4 regions of the Pseudoalteromonas sp. OF5H-5 genome follow, and region 4 is predicted to be linked to each of the others. Evidence: predicted binding sites of a transcription regulator. Region 4 holds the regulator's gene; each other region holds the start of a gene.

Region 1 (5,595 bases), on a different contig from region 4:
TAAAGAAGGATAAAGTGGAATCGACTTAGAGACTCCAAGGTCATTCAAAGTTTGTGCGACTCGATTCACACCCACATCCAAGCCAAGGTTTACTGCCGGAATATTGATACTATTGCTGAACGCTTCAAACATTGGCACTTGGCCTCTGAATTTATGATCAAAGTTCTCTGGAGACCAAACTTTACCTGAACCGTCAGTCACTTCGAGTGGACTGTCATCAAGTAGCATACCCAAATGGTAGTTTGGATTCGACAAAGCGCTCAAATAAATAGCGGGCTTAACCAGTGAACCTATATTGCGCTCGGTGTCTAATACCCGATTAAAACCTGAAAACTTCAACTGGCGACCAGCAACTAACGCCGATACGCCCGCTTTTTCAACATTAACTGACAGCATCGCGGTTTCTAGCTCTTCCGTTTTGAAACGGCGTTCTAAGTAAGGTAAGCCCTTTTTAACAGCATCTTCCATCGCCGTTTGCTTTTGTAAATCTAGGTAAGTAAAAATCCGAATTCCAGAGTCGACAATGTCATCATCAGGCACCAGTTTCTTTAACTCGCGATTCACCAACTCCAAATATCCAGGATAAGACTGCATACGGCTCGCTTTTAAAGGCTGTACATCAATCGGCCTAGAGAGCGCCGCGCGATACTCAGGGGTTGTGATGAGGCCATTTTCCACCATCAACCTTAAGACTAAATCGCGCCTTTCCATTACCCGCTCAGGATATCGTCTTGGGTTATAAAAAGACGGTCCTTTAACCATTGCAACTAACATAGCGACTTGGTCAAACTCAAGCTCGTCCACTGGTTTACCAAAATAAAAATCGGCCGCAAGCCCCATACCATGAACGCCTTGATTATAGGCTTGTCCCAAAAACACTTCGTTTAAATAGGCTTCAAGGATTTCATCTTTGCTGTAACGGAAATCTAAAATCAATGCGATGAATGCTTCATTCACCTTGCGGATTAAGGTGCGATCTCTGGTGAGATAAAAGTTCTTTGCGAGCTGTTGCGTAAGCGTACTGCCACCTTGCACAGTTCGCCCCGCTTTGATGTTGGCATACAGCGCACGCAAAATAGACAGCGCAGAAACACCATGATGTTCGTAAAAGTCTCGATCTTCTACCACCAGCAGTGTTTCTTTTAAAATATTAGGGAATTTATCGAACGGAACAAACTCTCTGTCTTGGCGCGATTCATTGCCGATCCGAGCAATCTGCACCGGCTCTAAGCGAGCGCCGGCTAAGCGCCGACCTTGATTATCAACAATATTGGCAAGCTTTTTACCAGCAAAATTAAGCGTAAAAATACGCGCCACTTCTGGGCCATCGTAGAATTCGAACGCGCGACGATGGATGGTGATTGTGCGACCTTGAACGATATATTGACCGGTACGGCTGATACGATTTACACGAGAATAGTTAAGCCGCTTCAGTTCCCACAGCACTTCATCCTCATTAAGGAATTGATCGGGGAAAAACTGCATCGATCTGGCATAAACCTGAACGGGAAGTTCCCACTTATTGCCCTCAAACTGCCGGCTTATTTTGGCGTCTAAGTAGATGATATAAATTGCAACAAGGAATATCGCCGCAATAGTCCCTTTCCAAAAGAAAGACCACAACGTGCTCAGTACACGGCTTTTAACTCTTTGCATCTTAGAACCGTTTTGCTGGGTATTGTTTTTACGCGAAGTGTTCGCTTTGACGTTTGATTTGTTGGCAGGTTTTCGTTTCTTTTTATCCGTCATGACCCAAGTAAAACTAAAAAATGAATCGCAAGATGGTAGGGTAACCTAAATTAACAACTGCTGAAAGTAGAATAATATATATAAAGAAAAGTGAGCCCTGTTGGACTCACTTTGTTTAGACAACGAGAACTTTACAATATTGACTGAGAGCCAAATTGGTATTATTGTCCGCGAACTGTCACGAACTCGGGATAGGCATCTACGCCGCAATCATGTTGATCCATACCGCTTAGTTCTTCTTCTTCGCCAACGCGGATCCCCATGCTCGCTTTCAATACACTCCAGACAATATAAGAAGCAATGAAAACAAAACCTAAAATAGTGATAAGTCCCACAGCCTGACCTTGGAAAGTAGCGTCTGAGTTTGAAAATGGCACCATCATCACACCTAGCGCACCACATATACCGTGAACAGAGATAGCACCGACAGGATCATCAATTTTTGCCTTATCTAGCGCAACGATACTAAACACCACCAATGCACCGCCTATGGCACCGAGAATAAGCGCTAATACAGGTGTTGGAGAGGCAGGCTCAGCGGTAATAGTCACCAGACCTGCTAGCGCACCATTAAGTACCATAGTTAAATCCGCCTTGCCCCACATTAATTTACACACCAACAGTGCAGCAACCGCACCTGCCGCCGCCGCCGCATTGGTATTTAGCATGATTTGGCTGACCGCGATGGCATTTTCTTTGTCGGCAAGGAACAGTTGAGAGCCACCGTTAAAGCCAAACCATCCCATCCACAAAATAAAGGTGCCTAGTGTCGCCAGTGGCATGTTGGAACCAGGAATTGGGTAAACCTCACCATTTTTGCCATATTTTCCTTTGCGCGCACCAAGTAACAGAACACCCGCTAGTGCCGCAGCAGCACCGGCACCATGCACAATGGCTGAACCGGCAAAGTCAACAAAGCCAAGCTCAGATAAGAAACCACCACCCCACGTCCAATAGCCTTCTAACGGGTAGATAAAACCAGTTAACACCACACAAAATGCTAAAAACGCCCACAATTTCATACGCTCGGCAACAGCGCCAGAGACAATTGACATAGCCGTTGCAACAAATACCACTTGGAAGAAAAAGTCGGATTGCAGTGCATGGTCGGCATCATCAGCAGCACTGCCAATGAGCGCACCGAGACTTGGTAAAACCCCACCTTCGGCATTATCGACATACATGATGTTGTAACCAATAAGCAGATACATAGTACAAGCAATGGCGTACAGTGCGACGTTCTTGGTAAGGATTTCAGTGGTATTTTTTGAGCGTACTAATCCCGCTTCAAGCATAGCGAATCCGGCAGCCATCCACATAACTAAGACACCAGAGATCAAAAAGTAAAAGGTATTTAATGAAAATTTTAGTTCTATTATTGTATTTTCCATTGTTCGGCTCCCCTTAAATGGCTTCTTCATCAAGTTCGCCGGTACGGATCCGAACAACTTGGTCTAAGTCGTAAACAAAGATTTTTCCGTCACCAATTTTTCCAGTGAACGCAGCCTTTGTAACCGTTTCCACAACGCGCTCGGCGTTTTCGCTTAACGTCGCAATTTCTATTTTTATTTTTGGAATGAAATCGACTTGATATTCTGCACCGCGATACAGTTCGGTATGACCGCGCTGACGTCCAAACCCTTTAACGTCAACAACCGTCATGCCTTCAATCCCTAGATCGGCTAACGCTTCACGTACCTCATCAAGCTTAAATGGTTTTATTATTGCACTTATCATTTTCATGCTGAGTCCCCTTAGGACAGTTGATCCTGTTGTATGCAGTAATCCAACCTTTATGCCAAATTTTTTATTCCTTAATTAACAATGAATTAAAGTGGGAGGTGGAATTTCACGCATAAAAAATGCACCATCTAGGTGCATTGATATTAAGCCTGAACTGAGTTGGTGCATAAACACTCAAATAACGAAAAGCTAATGCGCGATAACGCAATTTCGTTGTTTGTCCTTCGCTTTGTAGAGCGCCTTATCTGCCTTGCGCATTACTTCGCTTAAACTCTTTGATTGGCAAGCCGCGAGGCCAATACTGATGGTGCAATAATGCTTACCCTCAGGAATTTTGAATGCTTGCTGTGCAAGGCGCTCTCTAAAGTCTTCTAGCATGTGCTTTGCCATCTTCATATCTGAGCTTGGAATAAGCAAAGCAAACTCTTCCCCACCAATACGTGCGACAATATAGTGACCAAATGCACTACGCAGTAAATCAGCAACTTGTTTAAGTACATCATCACCGCTTTCATGACCATATTGATCATTAATAGACTTAAAGTGATCGAGGTCTAACAATGCCAATATATGCTGGCTCGGTTTGTTCTTGATTAAACGCTCTGCTTGCTGACAAAAATAGCGGCGGTTATAAAGCCCTGTTAAATAGTCTCGATGCGCATATTCTTTGATTTCTGCGATCAAATTGAGCTGTTCCATCGTCTGCATGATACGACAATGAAACTCTTCACTCATAAAAGGTTTTGCCAAAAAGTCATTGGCGCCGTATTTGATAAACTTTGCTGACAAGCCATGACTTCCTGCGCCAGACAGACCAATAATCGCCAACTCATCTCGTCCACGACTATTACGAACGGATTTTACCAACTCAAAGCCATCCATCGTCGGCATCGCAAAGTCCGTCAGCAGTAGCTTAATTTCATGGTCAGATAGCAACATCTCCAATGCCTGTTCGCCATCTTGCGCCTCAAGCACTGTAAATAATTGCTTTTCAAGCATCTGCTTCATTACCGCTCGACTGATCACAGAATCATCGGCGATCAGCGCCTTGCAACCTTGGTTTCTCAATAGTCTAGATGCTAACTTGACCGCGTATAGGTATGAATCGCGGTTATCTTTAATCACATAATCCACCACACCCATTTCAAGCATTTGCTGGCGGCTATATTCATCTATTTTTGAGGTCAACACCACGGTGGGTATTTTGTGGCTAAGCGTGAGCTGCACGACCTCTGCGTCCATCGCATCGGGCAGCGTTAAATCTACCAGCGCCAATGTATATTGGTGCTGTGCTAAGAAGTCCTTACTTTCCTTGAGGGACCAAGCAAAATCGATTTCGACATCTAGATGCTGAGCAGCAAGGTGTCGCAATACCTGTTGTACGACTTTACTGTCTTCAACAATTAAAATTCTTTGCATGGATTGAGATCTCTTAAGTACAACGAGAAGCGCAGTGAAACAAGAATTTAACGAGGCTAAATACTTTATTACTACATAATTAAGTATTAAATATACGCGAATCTTGCACTAAAAAAAACCAAATCGGCTCAAATTCGTTACTTTTCGATAAACGAGGTTACAACAGCCTATTTTTCAAACCTGCCGTTTTTTTTGTTGAGTTTGTCTCAACGGCTTTGAATTTCAGATGAAATACTTCTTTAATGCAGACATACCTAATGCAATACCGAGGAAGCAATGAAAAAACTACTACCACTATTGCTCGTGAGTTGTGCCCTACTCTCAGCACCAAGCATAGCTGAGGAGCACAACCGCGCAATTGAGATAGATCATAAAATAACAACTGAGCATAGAGCCGAAATAAAAGGTGAACGTATTAACTACACCGCGACAACAGGCACGCAGCCGGTGTGGAATGAAAACGGCGACGCAGTTGCAACGTTGCATTACACCTACTACAAGCGCACAAAAATCAAAGATATGAGCAAACGTCCGCTGCTGATCTCATTTAACGGTGGTCCGGGCTCTGCTTCCGTGTGGATGCACATTGCCTATACTGGCCCAAGAGTATTAAAAATTGATGACGAAGGATATCCACTGCAACCTTACGGCTTGAAAGACAACCCATATTCAGTGCTAGATGTT
Region 2 (5,595 bases), on a different contig from region 4:
TTGTCACATCGCTTATATACCTAACGGTAAAGTGCTCGGCTTGTCTAAATTTGCCCGCATTGTTGATATGTTTGCCCGACGTTTTCAAATCCAAGAGCAGCTAACTCATCAAATCGCCAAGGCCGTTGAGGAAGTCACCGGTGCAAAAGGCGTTGGCGTGATCGTTGAAGCCAAACATATGTGTATGATGATGCGTGGCGTTGAAAAACAAAACTCTAGTATGCGAACGTCTGTCATGCTTGGTAACTTCAGAAGCGACCCCAAAACCCGCAACGAATTTTTACAGCTAGTGAAAGGATAAGCACGCTATGTCGAATGCCATTATTAAGGTGACGAATTTAAGGCTACGTACCTTTATTGGTTTTAATCCCGAGGAGCGGGAGAAAAAGCAAGATGTCGTGATCAATATTGAGATTCACTACCCAGCGGATACGGCATGTTTAGATCATGATAACGTGGCTCACGCGCTTAACTACAAAACCGTGACCAAGGCAATCATCACGCTAGTAGAAGAAGGGCATTTTTTGTTACTTGAGAAATTAGTGGCTGACATACTTGCAGAATGTCACCAGCATCGAGACGTGACGTATGCGAAAGTCACTGTAGATAAACCGCACGCTTTACGGTTTGCTGACTCAGTGTCACTCACGCTTGATTGGTACAGAAGCTAAACTAAGCGATAAGACTCTGATATTCACTTCCTTGCCTTCTGGTGTTAAGAAATCATCTGTAAGGCAAGGTAAATCACCAGTGCATAACGAGCGCCTTTACCGAGCGCGACTAACACAAAAAACCACCCAAAAGAGGTTCGTAGAGACCCCGCTACCACAGTCAAAGGATCTCCGACTATGGGGAGCCAAGCAAATAGCAATGAAAACTTACCGTAACGATTAAATAGTCCACAAGCCTTATCATATTGCTGTTGAGAAACCGGAAACCAGCGCTTATCTCGCCACTTAGCGATAAACCAACCAAGATAGTAGTTCACACAGCTACCAAGTAAATTACCCATTGTCGCAGCCAGCCATAACCAAACCAGTTCGCCTTGTTGTTTCACAACGAGCCCACTCAGCGCCAGCTCCGACGACGCAGGTAATAGTGTTGCGGCAATAAAAGCAAGCCCAAATAAAGAAAGGTAAATCATATCAACGGCTATAAGAAATTGGACTTTAAGAAATCATCTAAGTGGGGCAATATACTGAAATGCGCGCAAGAGTTCAAAAACACAGACACGGAAACAAGGAATAGACATGAAAACAACAATAAAAATGTTACTACTTAGTACCGTTCTCACCACCGGATTTAGTGACTGCAAGGCCTCAAACGAAGCGCTACCACAGGCAGACGATGGCTATCAGACCTATATCCACACCGGCGACTCCTTTAAACATTTGCGATTTACGGATATCAAAAACCAAGCTATTAGGTTCGATGCTAATCACAAAAAGCTGGTGATTTTATTCGCGACTTGGTGCTCCGATTCGCAACGCTTATTGAGTGAACTAAAACAATCTGAATTACTCACCCAGGCCGAGTTAACCATCGTTGCTATTGGCCGAGAAGAAACTAACACTACACTTGAGCAATTCAACGAAACCATGCAATTGCCCATCCATTTTGTTGCCGATCCCAATCGAGATATCTACAACACGTATGCCAACAAAGGCATTCCTAGAGTCATCTTGCTTGATGAACGCAACCGAGTGATGCAAACCCTCCTCGGTGAGCAACCCAACACCTTATCAAAACTAAACTGGAATTAACGAGGTAACTATATGAATCCAGAAGTCGTTAGCATTCTCACGATGGCCAAAGTTATCCAAACCGCCGTTGCCCCTGTATTTTTAATTACGGGTATTGCTGCGACCTTAGGGGTACTATCAAACCGCTTAGCACGGATCACGGATAGGGCGCGTTTACTCGATCGCAAGATCAATACCACGCAAGATGAAGAACTCAAAATGCACTTTAGCCGTGAAATGCGCGCACTGTTAAAACGGTCTCGTTTTATTCACGTTGCATTTAGCATGAGTGTACTCAGTGCGTTGCTTGTGTGTGCAGTGGTTATGCTGCTGTTCATGTCCCACTTGTACAGTATGCCATTGGGTATTACTTTATCGTCTTGTTTTATCGCGGCTATGGTGCTGCTTATTGGCGCGTTTGTCTCTTTGCTTGGAGAAATCTTTTTAGCCACCCGCAGTATGCGCAGGGGCATGATATTCAAAGACATCGAGAGTTGATTATTTAAAACTAGTTGCCTCCGTCACAGGGCACTTATCGCAATTGTTTGATTATATTTGTAATTTACATTGAAAATAGGGAAAAATATTAGGGGTTTACTATGAAGAAACTACTTACCGTCACACTATTTAGCTGTCTTGCAGCAACAGCGCAAGCTAACACTATGTTTGAATCGGCTGATGATGCAATTGAATACCGCAAAGCGTCTTTCCAATTGATCCGTTTCCAAATTGGCAATATGGGCGACATGCTAAAAGGCAAAGTACCATTTGATGCCGAAGTATTTAAACAACGTGCTCACAATGCTGCGCAATTATCGCAAATGCCTTGGGAAGCATTTATCGACGGTTCTGACAAAGGCAATACTGATGCCCTACCAGCCGTTTGGTCAAACAGAGCTGAGTTCGATGGTAAAGCCAAGCAATTTGCCGAGTATGCTCAAGCACTGGCTGTTGCAGCTGACTCTGGCGACAAAAAGCTGATTGCTTCTGCATTTAAAGATTGGGCAAAAGGCTGTAAAGACTGCCATAAATCTTTTAAAGATTAATCAAAACAAAACAGCCGCATATTTGCGGCTGCTTACTATCTGAATATCTCGTCACTTGCTTGGCTATCACCAACGACACAATAACTCAGACATCGCATTGAGTAACCCACAGCCCTGCTTAATCACACAGCCAAATTGAATTACTGTCAGTGCTAGACTCGTAGATAACGTTTAATGATCAGTCATCAATATAGTCGAAATCATCATCGCCTAGATTTCTACGTAGGCGTTTTTGCTCTAAGTAGTCGTCTAGCTTTCTTTTGACTTTACGCTTTTGCTTGTCATGTTGGTTACGACCCAACTTTTCAAATTCATCGTCTGCAAAATCATCATCAAGCGCATCGTAAGAGAATGTCTTACCCACAACTAACTCCAAAATAAAATAGTCATTAATAAAATGAGAGCCGTCTCTCAAGATCACTATTTAGCGCTAAATTGTCATTCTGAAAAGTGAGAGTTTCTTATCCTTACAATAAAAATTTTTTATCGCCTAATTCATTTTGACAAAAACAACTATATTTTAGTCAATTTCATCACTTTTAGAGCACATTAACTTTCAACAATATAACACAATATATTGATTTTACTTGGGTTTATACTTGGCACTGTTCTTGTAACAACAATCATGAAACTGAGCCAATAAGGATCGACCATGAATAAAATTTTACTACTAACAGCAGCAACAATGATGACAACCACCGTCGCTGCACACGAAAAAAATAACATCACATTTAGCGGTGACAATTGTGAAGTAGAATTTCAGAATGACGTTAGGATCACACCTGATAACTTGGTGATCACAACGGCCAAAAACAAAACAGCTGAGATCAACAACCTTGGCGAGCTGACACTCAATGGCGAGCGCATCGCACTTAATACACAGCAAAAAACGATGCTCACGCAATATGGTGATGAACTAAGAGGCCGCCTACCACAAGTGGCTGATATTGCTTTTGAAGGCATAAAACTAGCGGGCGTCGCCCTTAATGAAGTGGCACACACCTTTAATTTAACCAGTTTAGATAGCATCCATGCTGTGATCGATGATCTTGAAACAGAAGTGCAAAATACGTTTTATCAGCAAGGTGCGTTTGTGATGGGCAAGCAAACCTTTGATGAGTTTGGCCAAAATTTTGATAATCAGTTTGAAGAAAAAATCGAGACCGCAGTACAAGGTGCCATGATGCAATCGATAGGTAGCTTACTGGTTGCGATTGGCAACGAAATGTCAGATGCAAACGGTGATATGAGCAGCTTTGAACAACGTATGGAAAACTTCGCAACACAAATCGAAACCAAAGTTGAACAACAGGCAGAATCTATTGAGAAAAAAGCCGACGCACTGTGTGGCGACTTTGAACAAATCGCGAAAAACGAAGCCATTGTCGCAAAGTCTATCCCCGCCATGTCAGAGTACCAACTGTTTAAATTTAAATAATCTGACGTTGGCATAACTTACATTTAATTAAGGGTACGTTATGCCAACCCTTTCCTTTGTGCATCAGCCAGCTCCCCCAGCGTTTTAATCGCTTGCTCTACCGACGCATCCCACGGCAAGCCATAACTGATACGTATACAATTTTGATACTTTTTGCTGGCACTAAATAGCGTACCAGGCGTAATACTGATCCCACACTCCAGGGCTTTTTGGAACAACAAGGCACCATCGACGTGCTTACCTAAGTCTAACCACAGCACACAACCGCCTTGCGGGCGACTGACTCTTACCTCACTACCAAATGCAACATTCACCGCTTGGATCATACGGTCTCGATTCTCAATTAACCGTTTACGGACCAACTTTAAATGGCGCTCGTAGCCTCCGGAGCTGAGAAAATCCGCTAGTGCCCATTGATTCATTAAAGATGATGAGCAACTCAACGCACGTTTTATGCGCTTTGCTTTTGCACTAAATTGACTGGCGACCATCCAACCCACCCGATAGCTAGGCGCTGCGGTTTTTGAAAATGACGCACATGTGATCACTAAGCCCTTTTGGCTAAATGCTTGTGCCGGAATGCCACGCTGCTCGGTAAAATATAAATCGCCATACACATCGTCTTCTATCAACACCACGTCACGTTGCTCTAATAGCGCCACCAGCTGCGCACGTCTCGTATCAGGCATAAAACTACCAAGCGGGTTACTAATACTGGTAGAAAACACACACGCTCGAATATCATGCTTTTCAAGTGCCCGTTCAAGGTCGCTCAGCCAAATGCCATCATCTGGGCAAACAGGTATTTCAATGGCCTTTAACCCTAAGTTTTCAGCCAGTTCAACAATGCCAAAATAACAGGGAGATTCAATCGCTATCACGTCTCCGGGCTTGGTTACCGCTTGTAACGCAATCGCCAATGCTTCTTGCGCGCCATTGGTGATCACCACTTCATCCATGTCTATTGCTAAACCCATATCCAAATAACGCCGCACGATTTGCTTTTTTAAGCTATCTAAACCGTCCATAGGGCCATAATTAATGAGTTCGTTCCCTGCTTCTTTCATTGCGCGGCGCATAATTTTGGCAAGAACCTGCTCAGTACCAGCAATGGCGATGGGGTTGGCGATACCTAAGGGGATTGCATGTGGCTGATGGATCCCCTTATACACTTGTTCAATCAACGCCTGCTTGTTCACCACCACAGGTTTGGCGGGCAATCGTGCACGCTTCGGTGAGTCGTTGTGCGAAGTTCTGTGACATAAAAAGTAGCCGGACTTCTCTTTGGCAGTGACTTTTCCCAGATCTTCAAGTGCTTGATAAGCCTGCTTTACCGTTGGGATACTGACATTTAAGTTTTGTGCCATAA
Region 3 (5,595 bases), on a different contig from region 4:
TAAAGTCGTCACTCAACCCCGCCATCGATTCCGACGCCCCTAAAAACAAATAGCCATTCGGGTTTAACGACTGAGCAAATTGCGAAATGATTTTGGCTTTCACTTCAGGTGAAAAATAGATCAGGACGTTACGGCAGAAAATAACATCAAACTTACCCATCAACGCGTAAGAATCTAGCAAGTTTAAATGTCTAAAGCTGACCATTTTACGGATAGGTTCAACTACCTTAGCCATTCCATTACCGCTATCCATAAAAAACTTCTTTCTGCGCTCAGGCGACAACCCTCTCGCCAACGCCAACGCGTCATATTCAGCATTCTTACACATATCAAGCATCGTGTTAGAAATGTCTGTACCGACGATCTGAACACCCATTTTCAGCGCGCCTGGGCTTTTACTCACATATTCACTCGCAGACATCGCAATTGAATATGGCTCTTGTCCTGATGAACTTGCCGCCGACCAAATCTTAACTGGACGTCTCAAGTCTTTAAACTCTGGTAAGATTTTCGATTTAATTAGCTCGAACGGATAAGTATCCCTAAACCAAAGTGTTTCATTCGTTGTCATCGCATCCACCACAGCGGCACGCAATTGCCGCTCATGGGGACTGAGTGTTTTAGCTACTAAAGACGATAGTGTTTCCACACCAAAGCGAGCCATCAGAGGAGCGAGTCGGCTTTTGACCAAGTACAATTTATTGTCACCCAGTACAATACCGCACTGTTGCTCCAAAAAGGTTCTAAATTGGTCGTACTCTTTTTGCTCTAAATGCTTATTTTCCAAGTGCTACCACCAGCTTTAATCACAATGAACCCATTTTTTAACCGCTGAAGCTAATTCATCTGGGTTAAACTTAGCAATAAAATCATCAGCGCCAACCTTCTCAATCATGGCCTGATTAAATACACCACTCAGTGAAGTATGGAGTATCACATGCAATGGCGCTAATTTTGGATCAGCTTTTATTTCAGCCGTTAGCGTATAACCATCCATTTCTGGCATTTCAACGTCAGAAATCAATAGCCCAACTCGCTCGGTGACATTATTTTGACAGTCCATTTCGGCAATTTCACGAAGCCTGATAAGTGCTTCTTTACCATTCTTTGCCAGCTCAGTCTGAACACCTAATGGCTCCAATGCACGTTTGACCTGATTACGAGCAACCGCAGAGTCATCAGCGATAAAGACAATACGTTCGCCTAAATCTTTTTGCATTTCACCATCAGAGACAATGTCAGCACTGACTTCCGTGTTGATCGGGCAAATTTCATTGAGGATCTTTTCTACGTCTAATATTTCAACTAGCTCGTTTTCAATTTCTGTAACCGCTGTCAAATAGGAATAACGGCCTGCCCCAGATGGCGGGGGCATTATTTTTTCCCAGTTCATATTCACAATGCGTTCTACCGCACTGACTAAAAAGCCTTGAACTGAACGGTTGTATTCCGCAATTACAATAAAACAATTGCGAATATCTTGAATAGGAGGCCCACCAACCGCAAGTGACATGTCAATTACGGATATTGTTTGGCCTCGAATATGAGCAACCCCTCGAATCAAAGGGTTTGACTTGGGCATGCTTGTCAATGCTGGACATTGAAGCACTTCTCGGACTTTGAAAACGTTAATGCCGAAGCGCTGTCGACCTTGAAGTCGAAAAAGTAATAGCTCGAGACGGTTTTGTCCAACCAGCTGTGTACGTTGGTTAACCGAGTCTAAAATACCTGCCATTTCAATCTCCTACTGTATAAACCGCTAATCGGAACGATCTTTGCTTCGACTCTGATATGGTTTACCACCCTTGATTAGGTGCAGTTATTAAAGCAGAATCTTTATACCTTGTTTCACCCCATAAGCATAGTCGAAACATCATGAGTTTGTTAAAAAAAACCCATTACATTCAGTTTTTTTGTTTGTTCGCTTATTTTATAGGCGTTGACTATGGTTATTGTCAGCAATATGACAACAAAACTTTAGAACAAAGCGCAATAGAATTTGTTGAACCAAATGTAGAGCAAGATCCCGACAGCCAGCTATCACTAACTGCTATACCACTTGATTCAAGAATTCCAGCAAGGGATTGTCAATCGCCGTTGCAATATAGTACAGCAATGACTCCGCCTTTTGACACTCAAGTGACAGTACAAATTAGATGCAACGATACCCTCAGCTGGACTCAATACGTCCACGTGCGTATCGATCACCTCTTCCCTATTTTAGTTAGCGCGACCATGTTAGAAAAAGGCCGTGTTATTCAGGACGACGATGTGAAAATAGAGTATCAGCCGAAACGTTTTCGTAGAGTTTCCTATATAGAAGATAAGTCGATACTAATAGGCAGTAGAAGCAAACGTAATATCAGAGAAGGTCAAGCCTTTACTCAGGCTCATATTTGTATGGTCTGCAAAGGCGATACGGTGACGATTATTGCTAAATCAGGTGGGCTTGTGATCAAAACTCAAGGAGAAGCGCAGCAAGATGGCAACCGTGGTGAACTTATTAATATTAAAAACGCTCGCTCTGGCAAAACCTTACGTGCTAGAGTAATAGAAGTGGAAACAGTAGAGGTGAATTTATAAAAAATTTGCTAAAGTAATACTATTAAACGCCGATAACAAGGCTGAGAGTATAATTTTATTGGGTCTACAATCATGGTTAATCAAGTTAACGGTCAGAATCAGTCTACATCCGTTGCTAATAATGTTAAGCAACAGAAGGCTGAATTGCAAAGAAATGATGCTAATAGTGCGTCAGTTAAATCACCGGCTACACCGAAAGCAGCTGCGGATTCAGTGAGCCTGACTCCACAAGCGCAACAGCTGAAAACGGTCAACGAAAAAGCGCAGCAGTCATCAGGCTTTGACGACAAGAAAGTCGAAGAACTGAAAAAAGCGATTGCAGAAGGCAAGTATCAAGTTGACGCGGAAAAACTAGCCAAAAACATAGCTGCATTTGAGTTCGAAATATATGGATGATTTGGTTCGGCTCTGCCACCACAAACTTTCAGAACAAATCTCGACGCTAGAAGCGATGACCCAGCTTCTGGCTCGTGAGCTTGACGAGCTCGCGTCTCGGCGTGGCGACAACTTAAAAGAAATCGCTCGTGAAAAGCTAACTCTCATTTCAAAACTGCAAAAGCTCGACAATGAATTGTCAAAAACTGAGTCTCACGTCTTTGAAAGCAGTGAAGTAGCCCCGCTCGTTGCTAAAGTGCGAGCACTACTCAGTGAGTGCCAAACCAAAAATGAAATCAATGCTAAAACGGCTCATCAGGCTAATGTAAGCACACGTGAACTAAAAGGGATCTTAATTGGAGCACCAACTTCAATTACATATGGTCAAGATGGCAGCGTGAAAAGTAGCGACAGTGAATTGGTACGTAACCTAAAGGCGTAGCCACGCCTGTCGTATTTTAGTATTGAAGAACAATCGAAGTGAAGCGCATTAAGTAAGCGATATATGATGAGTGCTTACTTAAAGCTATAAGATATCTTCTTAATTTTCTGCGGCTTGACTTGAGTAATATACAAATCATAAACGCGTTTCATATCAAGCTCTAACTCCGTCGCGTAAGTATCACCAACTGCGTAACTTTTCAGCACCTTAGCCCCACGAACAAGTCCATTTACTTGGCTCTTAAGACCGTCGTTTTGCGCAACCGCTCCTTTTACCGTAATAGTGGATGTCAAATTCTGGCCATACAGTTGCTCAGCCAATTCACGATACGCTTCTAATTTTGACACTTTAATTGCCATTAGCTGCTTCTCACCCGCAGTATTACCCGGCTGAGCACTCAAAGGAGCGTACCCCACAGCCCGTAAAACAGGAAAAGTTTCCGGTTGCACTGTTTCATATTCAATATGCTTATCAACGAGGCTTGAACAGCCGCTGAGCCCTGCTAGCGAACAAACCATAACAACTGAACTGATAGAATTAGTGATACGCATTTCACCCCACTCCGCTACAATATATACCAATCAAAATTAAGCACTTCCCCAACATCTTGGTCTCGCAAGGGTTGTTGTGGTTTCATTGAGTATTGGCAAGAAATAAAATTAACTTTCATAATGTATGATTATGCACGAACCTTGCCAAAATTTGGCACAGGTATTGCTGAGTTGAAGAGTAGTTTTTGATCTGGGCATTTAAACATGAAAAAGCAATTCGCGACCAGTCTATCACTGTTGTGTATCACCTTGGTTCATCCAGCTTATGCTGAATGGTTTGAAGTTACCGGCATAGCTGACGTTAAAAATGGCGACCATCAAAAAGCCAAAAGAAAGGCGGTAAATGACGCCATCACACAAGCTTTGCTGTTTTCTGGCGCTTCGGTGAGTAGTGTGCAAACCGTCACCGATGGTGTACTCACCCAAGATCAACTTAAGATCCGCTCAAATGCTGAAATCCAAAGTGCCAACGTAATTGCTGAAGCAAAAGTTGGTGACTCATGGCAGGTGACATTACATATCGATATTACCCCACAGAGTGCTCAGTGCCCTACTAGTGCTTACGACAAACAGGTTGCAGTCACACAAAGTCAGTTAAAAAATAAACACCAAGCAACACTAGGTCAAATTTTTGACATAAATAAAGCGGTGAGCGAGCGCCTATACCAGACAATGTCTGAACAAAAGTTGAGCTTAGAACCTGTTCCTTATTTCGCACAGACCATAGATGTTAACCGCTTTTTCAGCCAGCGGTTTGATTATAATGAACAGCTAATCGAGACCATTACGGCAAATACGAACAGCCAATTTGTATTACTGAGTCAAATTACTGATATTGCAGGTGTCGATAAACTTAATAGCGACTTCGCATTTTGGCAAAGTGATAAATATTTAAGAAGCTTCAAGGTAGACTTTGCGCTGTTTGATGCACTTTCTCATGAAAGGGTGTGGCAAAAGCAATATGCCACTCAAGGCGTGTGGCCGTTTAAGAAGACCAAATTAATTGATGTGTACAGTGAGCGCTTTTGGCAGACAGATTATGCTGATGAGATCCAAACCACGCTGATACAAATCGCAACTGATTTAAACGCAGCGGTGGCCTGCTTACCAACCAACGGCAAAATCCTACATATCGATGATGAACAAGTCGTTATTAATTTGGGCCGCATGCATGGCTTAGAGAATGGCCAGATCCTTAACGTAGCGCATAGTAATCCGCTGACTAATGTCGATGGTAAAATATTTATGCATCAAATTAAAACCATTAATAAACTGCAAGTGATCCAGGTGAATGCGCAAAACGCCATTGCGGTAAATATCAGTAATCGCCCACTTCACAATGTGCAAATTAATGATTTGGTTGAAATTCAAATAGAAAATGAAAATGAGTTTGAACTGTAAGGTTAAGACTACTATGACGCAGACAAGATTTTCGACGACTTTACACACTCTACATCATGCTTCCGCCGCCCATTTACTTTGGTAATTCCACGCAAAAGTGATACCAATGGCGTCCCCAGTAGGAATCGAACCTACATCTAAGCCTTAGGAGGGCCTTGTTTTATCCATTAAACTATGGGGACAATCTCTAAAGTCAGATAACAATCGCCTTTTTTGACCTTCACTAGCGGGATCTGCGGTACT
Region 4 (5,595 bases):
GCAACTTGCTAGAAGCCAAAGCAAATGAAATCCGTTACGACGTAGCGAAGGGAACCCTAGTGATTTCTGGTGATGCTGAAATCAATCAAACTGGGCAAAAAATCAATGCTCAAGTCATCACCTATGACATTGAAAAGCAATTGATCAGCGCTGAGCGCTCAGACCAAGAAGACTCTCGAGTAAGAACCATCCTTGTTCCTGTTGATGACAAAAAAGACGCTAAAGAGAAAAAAGCGCAGGAAGAAGGTAACAATTAATGAGCGAGCTCAAAGCAACTGGTCTAGCAAAGAGTTATAAGGGTCGTCAGGTCGTCAAAAATGTTGGTTTAAGTGTTCAGGCTGGCAGTATTGTAGGCTTATTAGGACCAAATGGTGCAGGTAAAACCACTACGTTCTACATGATTGTAGGGTTAGTACCAAGCGACAAAGGCTATATTCAGATTGATGACGAAGATATCACTTTGTTACCGATGCACAGCCGTGCACGACTTGGTATTGGCTATCTACCGCAAGAGTCTTCAATCTTTAGAAAACTCACGGTCTATCAAAATTTGATGGCGATTTTAGAAACTCGAAAAGACTTATCTAAAGTTGAAAGAGAAGCTGAACTAAACGAGTTACTGGATGAGTTTAATATTCAACACATTCGCGACTCACAGGGCATGGCATTGTCGGGAGGCGAAAGAAGACGAGTCGAAATTGCTCGTGCTTTAGCCGCAAACCCTAAGTTTATCCTGTTAGATGAACCTTTTGCTGGTGTTGATCCTATTTCGGTGTTAGATATAAAGACAATCATAGAGCACCTAAAAAACCGTGGTATCGGTGTGCTTATCACCGATCATAACGTTAGAGAAACACTGGACGTATGTGAAAAGGCCTACATCGTTTCACATGGTGAGTTAATCGCTGCAGGCACGCCAGAACATGTTTTGGCAGATCAAACCGTAAGAGATGTCTACCTAGGCGAACAATTCAAGCTATAGTTAAGACGTAGTATTAATAACTGTTAAAAAGGATTGTTAGAGATACATGAGGCAATCATTACAGCTGCGCATGGGGCAGCAACTTACAATGACTCCGCAACTGCAACAAGCCATTCGCTTGCTGCAGCTTAGTACATTGGATCTGCAACAAGAAATACAAGAAGCATTAGACAGCAATCCATTGTTGGAAGTGGAAGAAGGTGATAATACTGACGGCGAAAACGCTGACCAACACAGCCAAGAAAAGAGCCGTGCTGACGACAATCAAGATTCAGCCGATGAAACGCAGGTTAGTGACTATGAGATAGACTCAGATACCGCCATGAGCAAAGACACTGTGAGCGATGACCTTGCCATGGATGTCACTTGGGACGAGTATATGAGTGCAGCGCCTGCTGCAAGCTCAGGTCCACTTCCCGATGACGATAATGTTTATCAAGGGGAAACCTCTGAATCTCTCCACGATTATCTCATGTGGCAACTCGAACTGACACCATTTAGTCCAACAGATAGAGCTATTGCGATTGCGATTATTGAAGCGGTCGACCTGTCAGGCATTCTAACACTGTCTTGCGAAGACATTTTAGAAAGCATTAATGACGAGAATAGCGAAGAGCCTATTGAGCTAGATGAAGTCGAAGCCGTACTCAAACGCATTCAGCTTTTTGACCCTGTCGGTATCGCAGCGCGTAGTTTACAAGAATGCTTATGCATTCAGCTAAACCAATTCGCCCCAGATACCCCATGGATTGCCGAAACAAAAATGATCCTGACAGAGCATATCGACTTGCTTGCCAGCCGTGACTATCGAACTTTGGCTAAGAAAACGCGCCTTAAAGAAGCCGATCTCAAAGAGGTCATGACGTTAATACATAGCCTTAACCCAAAGCCTGCGGCAAGCATTATTCATGAAGAGCCTGAATATGTGATCCCTGACGTATCGGTGAAAAAAGTAAAAGGTCGTTGGGTCGTAGAGCTAAATCCTGATGCTATGCCTAAAATAAGAGTAAATGACCATTACGCTGCGATGTCTAGAACGGCGAAATCCAGTACGGATAGTCAGTTTATTCGCTCACATTTACAAGAAGCAAAGTGGTTTATTAAAAGCTTAGAAAGCCGAAATGATACTTTATTAAAAGTTACCAATTGCATTGTGCAACAACAACAGGCATTCTTTGAACATGGCCCCGAAGCAATGCGCCCTATGGTGCTAAATGATGTTGCTGAAATGGTTGAGATGCATGAGTCCACAATTTCCCGTGTGACAACACAAAAATACATGCATACACCTCGGGGAATATTTGAGCTGAAGTATTTCTTCTCTAGCCATGTAAGTACGGAAAATGGAGGTGAGTGCTCTTCTACAGCAATTAGAGCACTTATCAAAAAGCTGATAGCTGCAGAGAATACCGCGAAGCCATTGAGTGACAGCAAAATTGCAGATATCTTAGCTGAGCAAGGAATTAAGGTAGCGAGACGTACGATTGCAAAATATCGTGAATCCCTAGCCATTCCACCGTCAAATCAGCGTAAAAGCTTGATATAAGACGTAAAACCCAAGAAGGAAAAATGCTTATGCAACTAAATCTAACTGGTCGCCATGTAGAAATTACTGACTCATTAAGAGACTATGTCACCAACAAGTTTGCGAAGCTAGAAAGGCACTTTGATCATATCAATAATGTGCATGTGATCCTTGATGTCGAGAAACTAGTACAAAAAGCAGAAGCAACATTACACGTAAACGGCGGCGAGCTATTTGCATCAACAGAGCATCAAGATATGTATGCCGCAATTGATGGCCTTATCGACAAGCTAGATCGTCAAGTTATTAAACACAAAGAGAAGCTCACTCGACACTAAGATGAAATTAAGTGAATTAGTGAACAAGGACTGCAGTAAAGCTGCGGTCCTTTTTAATAGCAAAAAACGTATTTTAGAATACATCAGCGAACTGGCTCATAGCCAAATTCCAAATACCAGTCAGCATGCTATCTTGGACGCCTTAATGGCGCGAGAGAAATTAGGCAGCACAGGGATCGGTAAAGGCATTGCCATTCCCCATGGTCGACTTGAAGGTTTGGATAAAATCCTTGCTATGGTGCTTGTCAGCGAGCAAGGGATCCAGTTTGAAGCCATAGATAAGCAGCCTGTCGATATTTTTGTCGCGTTCATCGTACCTGAAGGTGATAATCAACAACACCTGAAGACCTTAGCGGCGATTGCTGATACACTCAAAGACAAGTCTTTTTGCAAAATGCTTAGGCAAGCAAAAAGTGATGATGAGTTATATGCAGTGATCCAAGGTGAACTTGATGAGTGATGAAGAAAAAGGACTCGAGCTTATCATTATCAGTGGCCGCTCAGGCTCTGGTAAATCTGTAGCGCTTCGAGTATTGGAAGACTTAGGCTACTATTGTGTGGATAACATTCCGGTCAATTTGCTGCCGTCTTTAGTCCGCAGTGTTTCGGACAATTATAATAAAATTGCAGTCAGTATTGATGTTAGAAACTTACCTAAAGAACAGGACGAGTTTAATGACATTCTTGAATACTTACCAGGCTTTGCCAAACCTACCCTGTTTTATTTAGACAGTGACGATCAAACCCTGATAAAGCGCTTCTCAGAAACACGCCGTTTGCACCCTCTTTCACTGCATAATCTTCCATTAGATGTTGCGATAAAGAAAGAACGGGAATTGTTAGACGTGCTGATCACTCGCGCCGATTTTCTCATTGATACTACAGGCCTGAGCGTTCATCAACTTGCAGAAGATATCCGCGAAAAAATCTTAGGTAAAAAAGACAAACAACTCATTATTACCTTTGAATCTTTCGGCTTTAAACACGGCATCCCAAAACAAGCGGATTACGTTTTTGATGCGCGCTTTTTACCCAACCCACATTGGGAGCCTGAGCTTAAGCCGCTAACTGGCTTAGATCAGCCAGTCAAAGACTATTTGTCGAGTCACAGCATCGTGCAAAAGTTTACTTGGCAGATCCAAACCTTCGTACAAACTTGGTTACCACACTTAGAGCGTAACAATCGCAGTTATCTAACGATCGCAATAGGATGTACAGGTGGGCAACATCGCTCGGTATACTTAGCGCAAACCATTGGTGAACGTTTTGCTAAAACCCATCCCAACGTCAAAATTCGTCACCGAGAGCAAGAGGGTTAAATGTTAGAAGATACGTTTTTAATCCAAAACAAACTCGGCCTGCACGCTCGAGCAGCGACGGTTCTTGCGCAATTAGCAACCCAATTTGATGCCGAAGTGACCTTATATCAAGGAGACAAAAGTGCTGCTGCTGACAGCGTACTAGCGCTGTTGTTACTTGAAAGCAGCCAAGGGAAAGAAGTCCGAGTGGTTTGTGAAGGTCCTGATGCTCAGTATGCACTAGACGCCATTGGCGGACTGATAGAAAATAAGTTTAATGAATCCGAGTAATCGTCAGTAAAACAATAAGGCCTGATTCATTTACTCCCTGCTAATCTCCCCCTCCTCCGTAACCAAAGTGGTCTAATAAGTCTCTCATAATTAAGCGTAAACCTTGGTAGTTCCTAATAAACTGAGTTACACTGTAATACCAATTTAGGTTTCTTTCGTGCAGTAAAGCTAGTTGCCGGAAAATCCTACTTTATCGTTGCGTACACCTTTAACGTATATTAACGATAGCAACCCACCAGCAGAAACAACACGAATAAAATTCAAATTAAGAAATTGATTTCTGCGATAAAATAAATGAATAGGGTTAACTTAATCACGTTAACCACCATTAATATCAAAAAGGATGCCTATGCCTGAAGTATTTGAACAAGACTACACACTGGAACAACTCCAAAAGGTAACTAACGCCTTAAACAGTGGTCAGTTTGTTCAAGTTAGGCGTATGCTCGCAGAAACAGCACCTTGTGACACTGCACTGCTTTTAGAATCATCCCCTCATAAAATTCGCTCTATGCTGTGGCAGCTTGTTGACCCAGATATCCAAGGGGATGTCTTAGAGGAACTGTCAGAGGACGTAAGACTTGGGATCATCGCCCAGATGGAACCTGAGCTAATCGCCGCCGCTACAGAAGACATGGACGACGATGACCTTGGTGATGTCCTAAGAAGCCTGCCTGATACCGTCTACAAAGACGTTATCGGAGCGATGGATAGCCAAGATAGAGAACGTGCGACACAAGCTTTGTCCTACAAGGAACACTCTGCCGGTGCGCTAATGAGCACCGACACGGTAACTATTCGACCCGATGTTACCTTGGAAGTTGTATTTAGATATCTACGTCTTAAAGGCGAATTGCCAGACGGCACAGATGAGCTATATGTTGTCGATAAAGACAACTGTTTCTTGGGTGCCTTACCAGTCAATACCTTATTAACTAAGTCTCCTGACAGTATGGTTCGAGACTTGATGGATGAAGATAAGGAAACGATCCCTATCTCCATGGATGAGTCTGAAGTGGCGCAGCTTTTTGAGCGTCATAACTGGATCTCAGCTCCCGTCGTTGACGATAACGCCCATTTGCTTGGCCGTGTCACCATTGATGACGTTGTTGACGTTATTCGTGAAGATGCTGAGCACAGCTTGTTAAGTATGGCAGGTCT

The links. Region 4 encodes sigma-54, which starts transcription at its own class of promoters, with help from an activator protein. Its sites were predicted from a motif close to GTTGGCACGNNNNTNGNNT; they were not measured.
Region 1: a site for sigma-54 is predicted at 3,534-3,552, ahead of L1271_RS00400 (P-II family nitrogen regulator). Genes of this name have one in related genera too.
Region 2: a site for sigma-54 is predicted at 3,387-3,405, ahead of L1271_RS21655 (YggN family protein). Genes of this name have one in related genera too.
Region 3: a site for sigma-54 is predicted at 4,082-4,100, ahead of L1271_RS13885 (LPP20 family lipoprotein). Genes of this name have one in related genera too.

The regions. Positions count from the first base shown of each region.
Region 1 is NZ_JAKGBF010000001.1:86,549-92,143, reverse strand. Features, by position in the region: gene mrcB (penicillin-binding protein 1B) at 1-1,749, opposite strand, end outside; gene L1271_RS00405 (ammonium transporter) at 1,911-3,140, opposite strand; gene L1271_RS00400 (P-II family nitrogen regulator) at 3,154-3,492, opposite strand; gene L1271_RS00395 (GGDEF domain-containing response regulator) at 3,682-4,911, opposite strand; gene L1271_RS00390 (S10 family peptidase) at 5,188-5,595, shown strand, end outside.
Region 2 is NZ_JAKGBF010000021.1:13,575-19,169, reverse strand. Features, by position in the region: gene folE (GTP cyclohydrolase I FolE) at 1-301, shown strand, start outside; gene folX (dihydroneopterin triphosphate 2'-epimerase) at 309-671, shown strand; gene L1271_RS21680 (YqaA family protein) at 716-1,144, opposite strand; gene L1271_RS21675 (TlpA family protein disulfide reductase) at 1,251-1,763, shown strand; gene L1271_RS21670 (DUF2721 domain-containing protein) at 1,776-2,240, shown strand; gene L1271_RS21665 (c-type cytochrome) at 2,342-2,788, shown strand; gene L1271_RS21660 (PA3496 family putative envelope integrity protein) at 2,967-3,152, opposite strand; gene L1271_RS21655 (YggN family protein) at 3,441-4,226, shown strand; gene L1271_RS21650 (aminotransferase-like domain-containing protein) at 4,265-5,595, opposite strand, start outside.
Region 3 is NZ_JAKGBF010000008.1:221,804-227,398, forward strand. Features, by position in the region: gene L1271_RS13860 (CheR family methyltransferase) at 1-787, opposite strand, end outside; gene L1271_RS13865 (chemotaxis protein CheV) at 803-1,735, opposite strand; gene flgA (flagellar basal body P-ring formation chaperone FlgA) at 1,876-2,583, shown strand; gene flgM (flagellar biosynthesis anti-sigma factor FlgM) at 2,656-2,979, shown strand; gene flgN (flagellar protein FlgN) at 2,972-3,400, shown strand; gene L1271_RS13885 (LPP20 family lipoprotein) at 3,475-3,951, opposite strand; gene L1271_RS13890 (flagellar assembly protein T N-terminal domain-containing protein) at 4,156-5,352, shown strand; tRNA gene L1271_RS13895 (tRNA-Arg) at 5,460-5,534, opposite strand.
Region 4 is NZ_JAKGBF010000002.1:41,462-47,056, reverse strand. Features, by position in the region: gene lptA (lipopolysaccharide transport periplasmic protein LptA) at 1-257, shown strand, start outside; gene lptB (LPS export ABC transporter ATP-binding protein) at 257-982, shown strand; gene L1271_RS03070 (RNA polymerase factor sigma-54) at 1,029-2,528, shown strand; gene hpf (ribosome hibernation promoting factor) at 2,558-2,845, shown strand; gene ptsN (PTS IIA-like nitrogen regulatory protein PtsN) at 2,847-3,305, shown strand; gene rapZ (RNase adapter RapZ) at 3,298-4,164, shown strand; gene L1271_RS03050 (HPr family phosphocarrier protein) at 4,165-4,434, shown strand; gene mgtE (magnesium transporter) at 4,784-5,595, shown strand, end outside.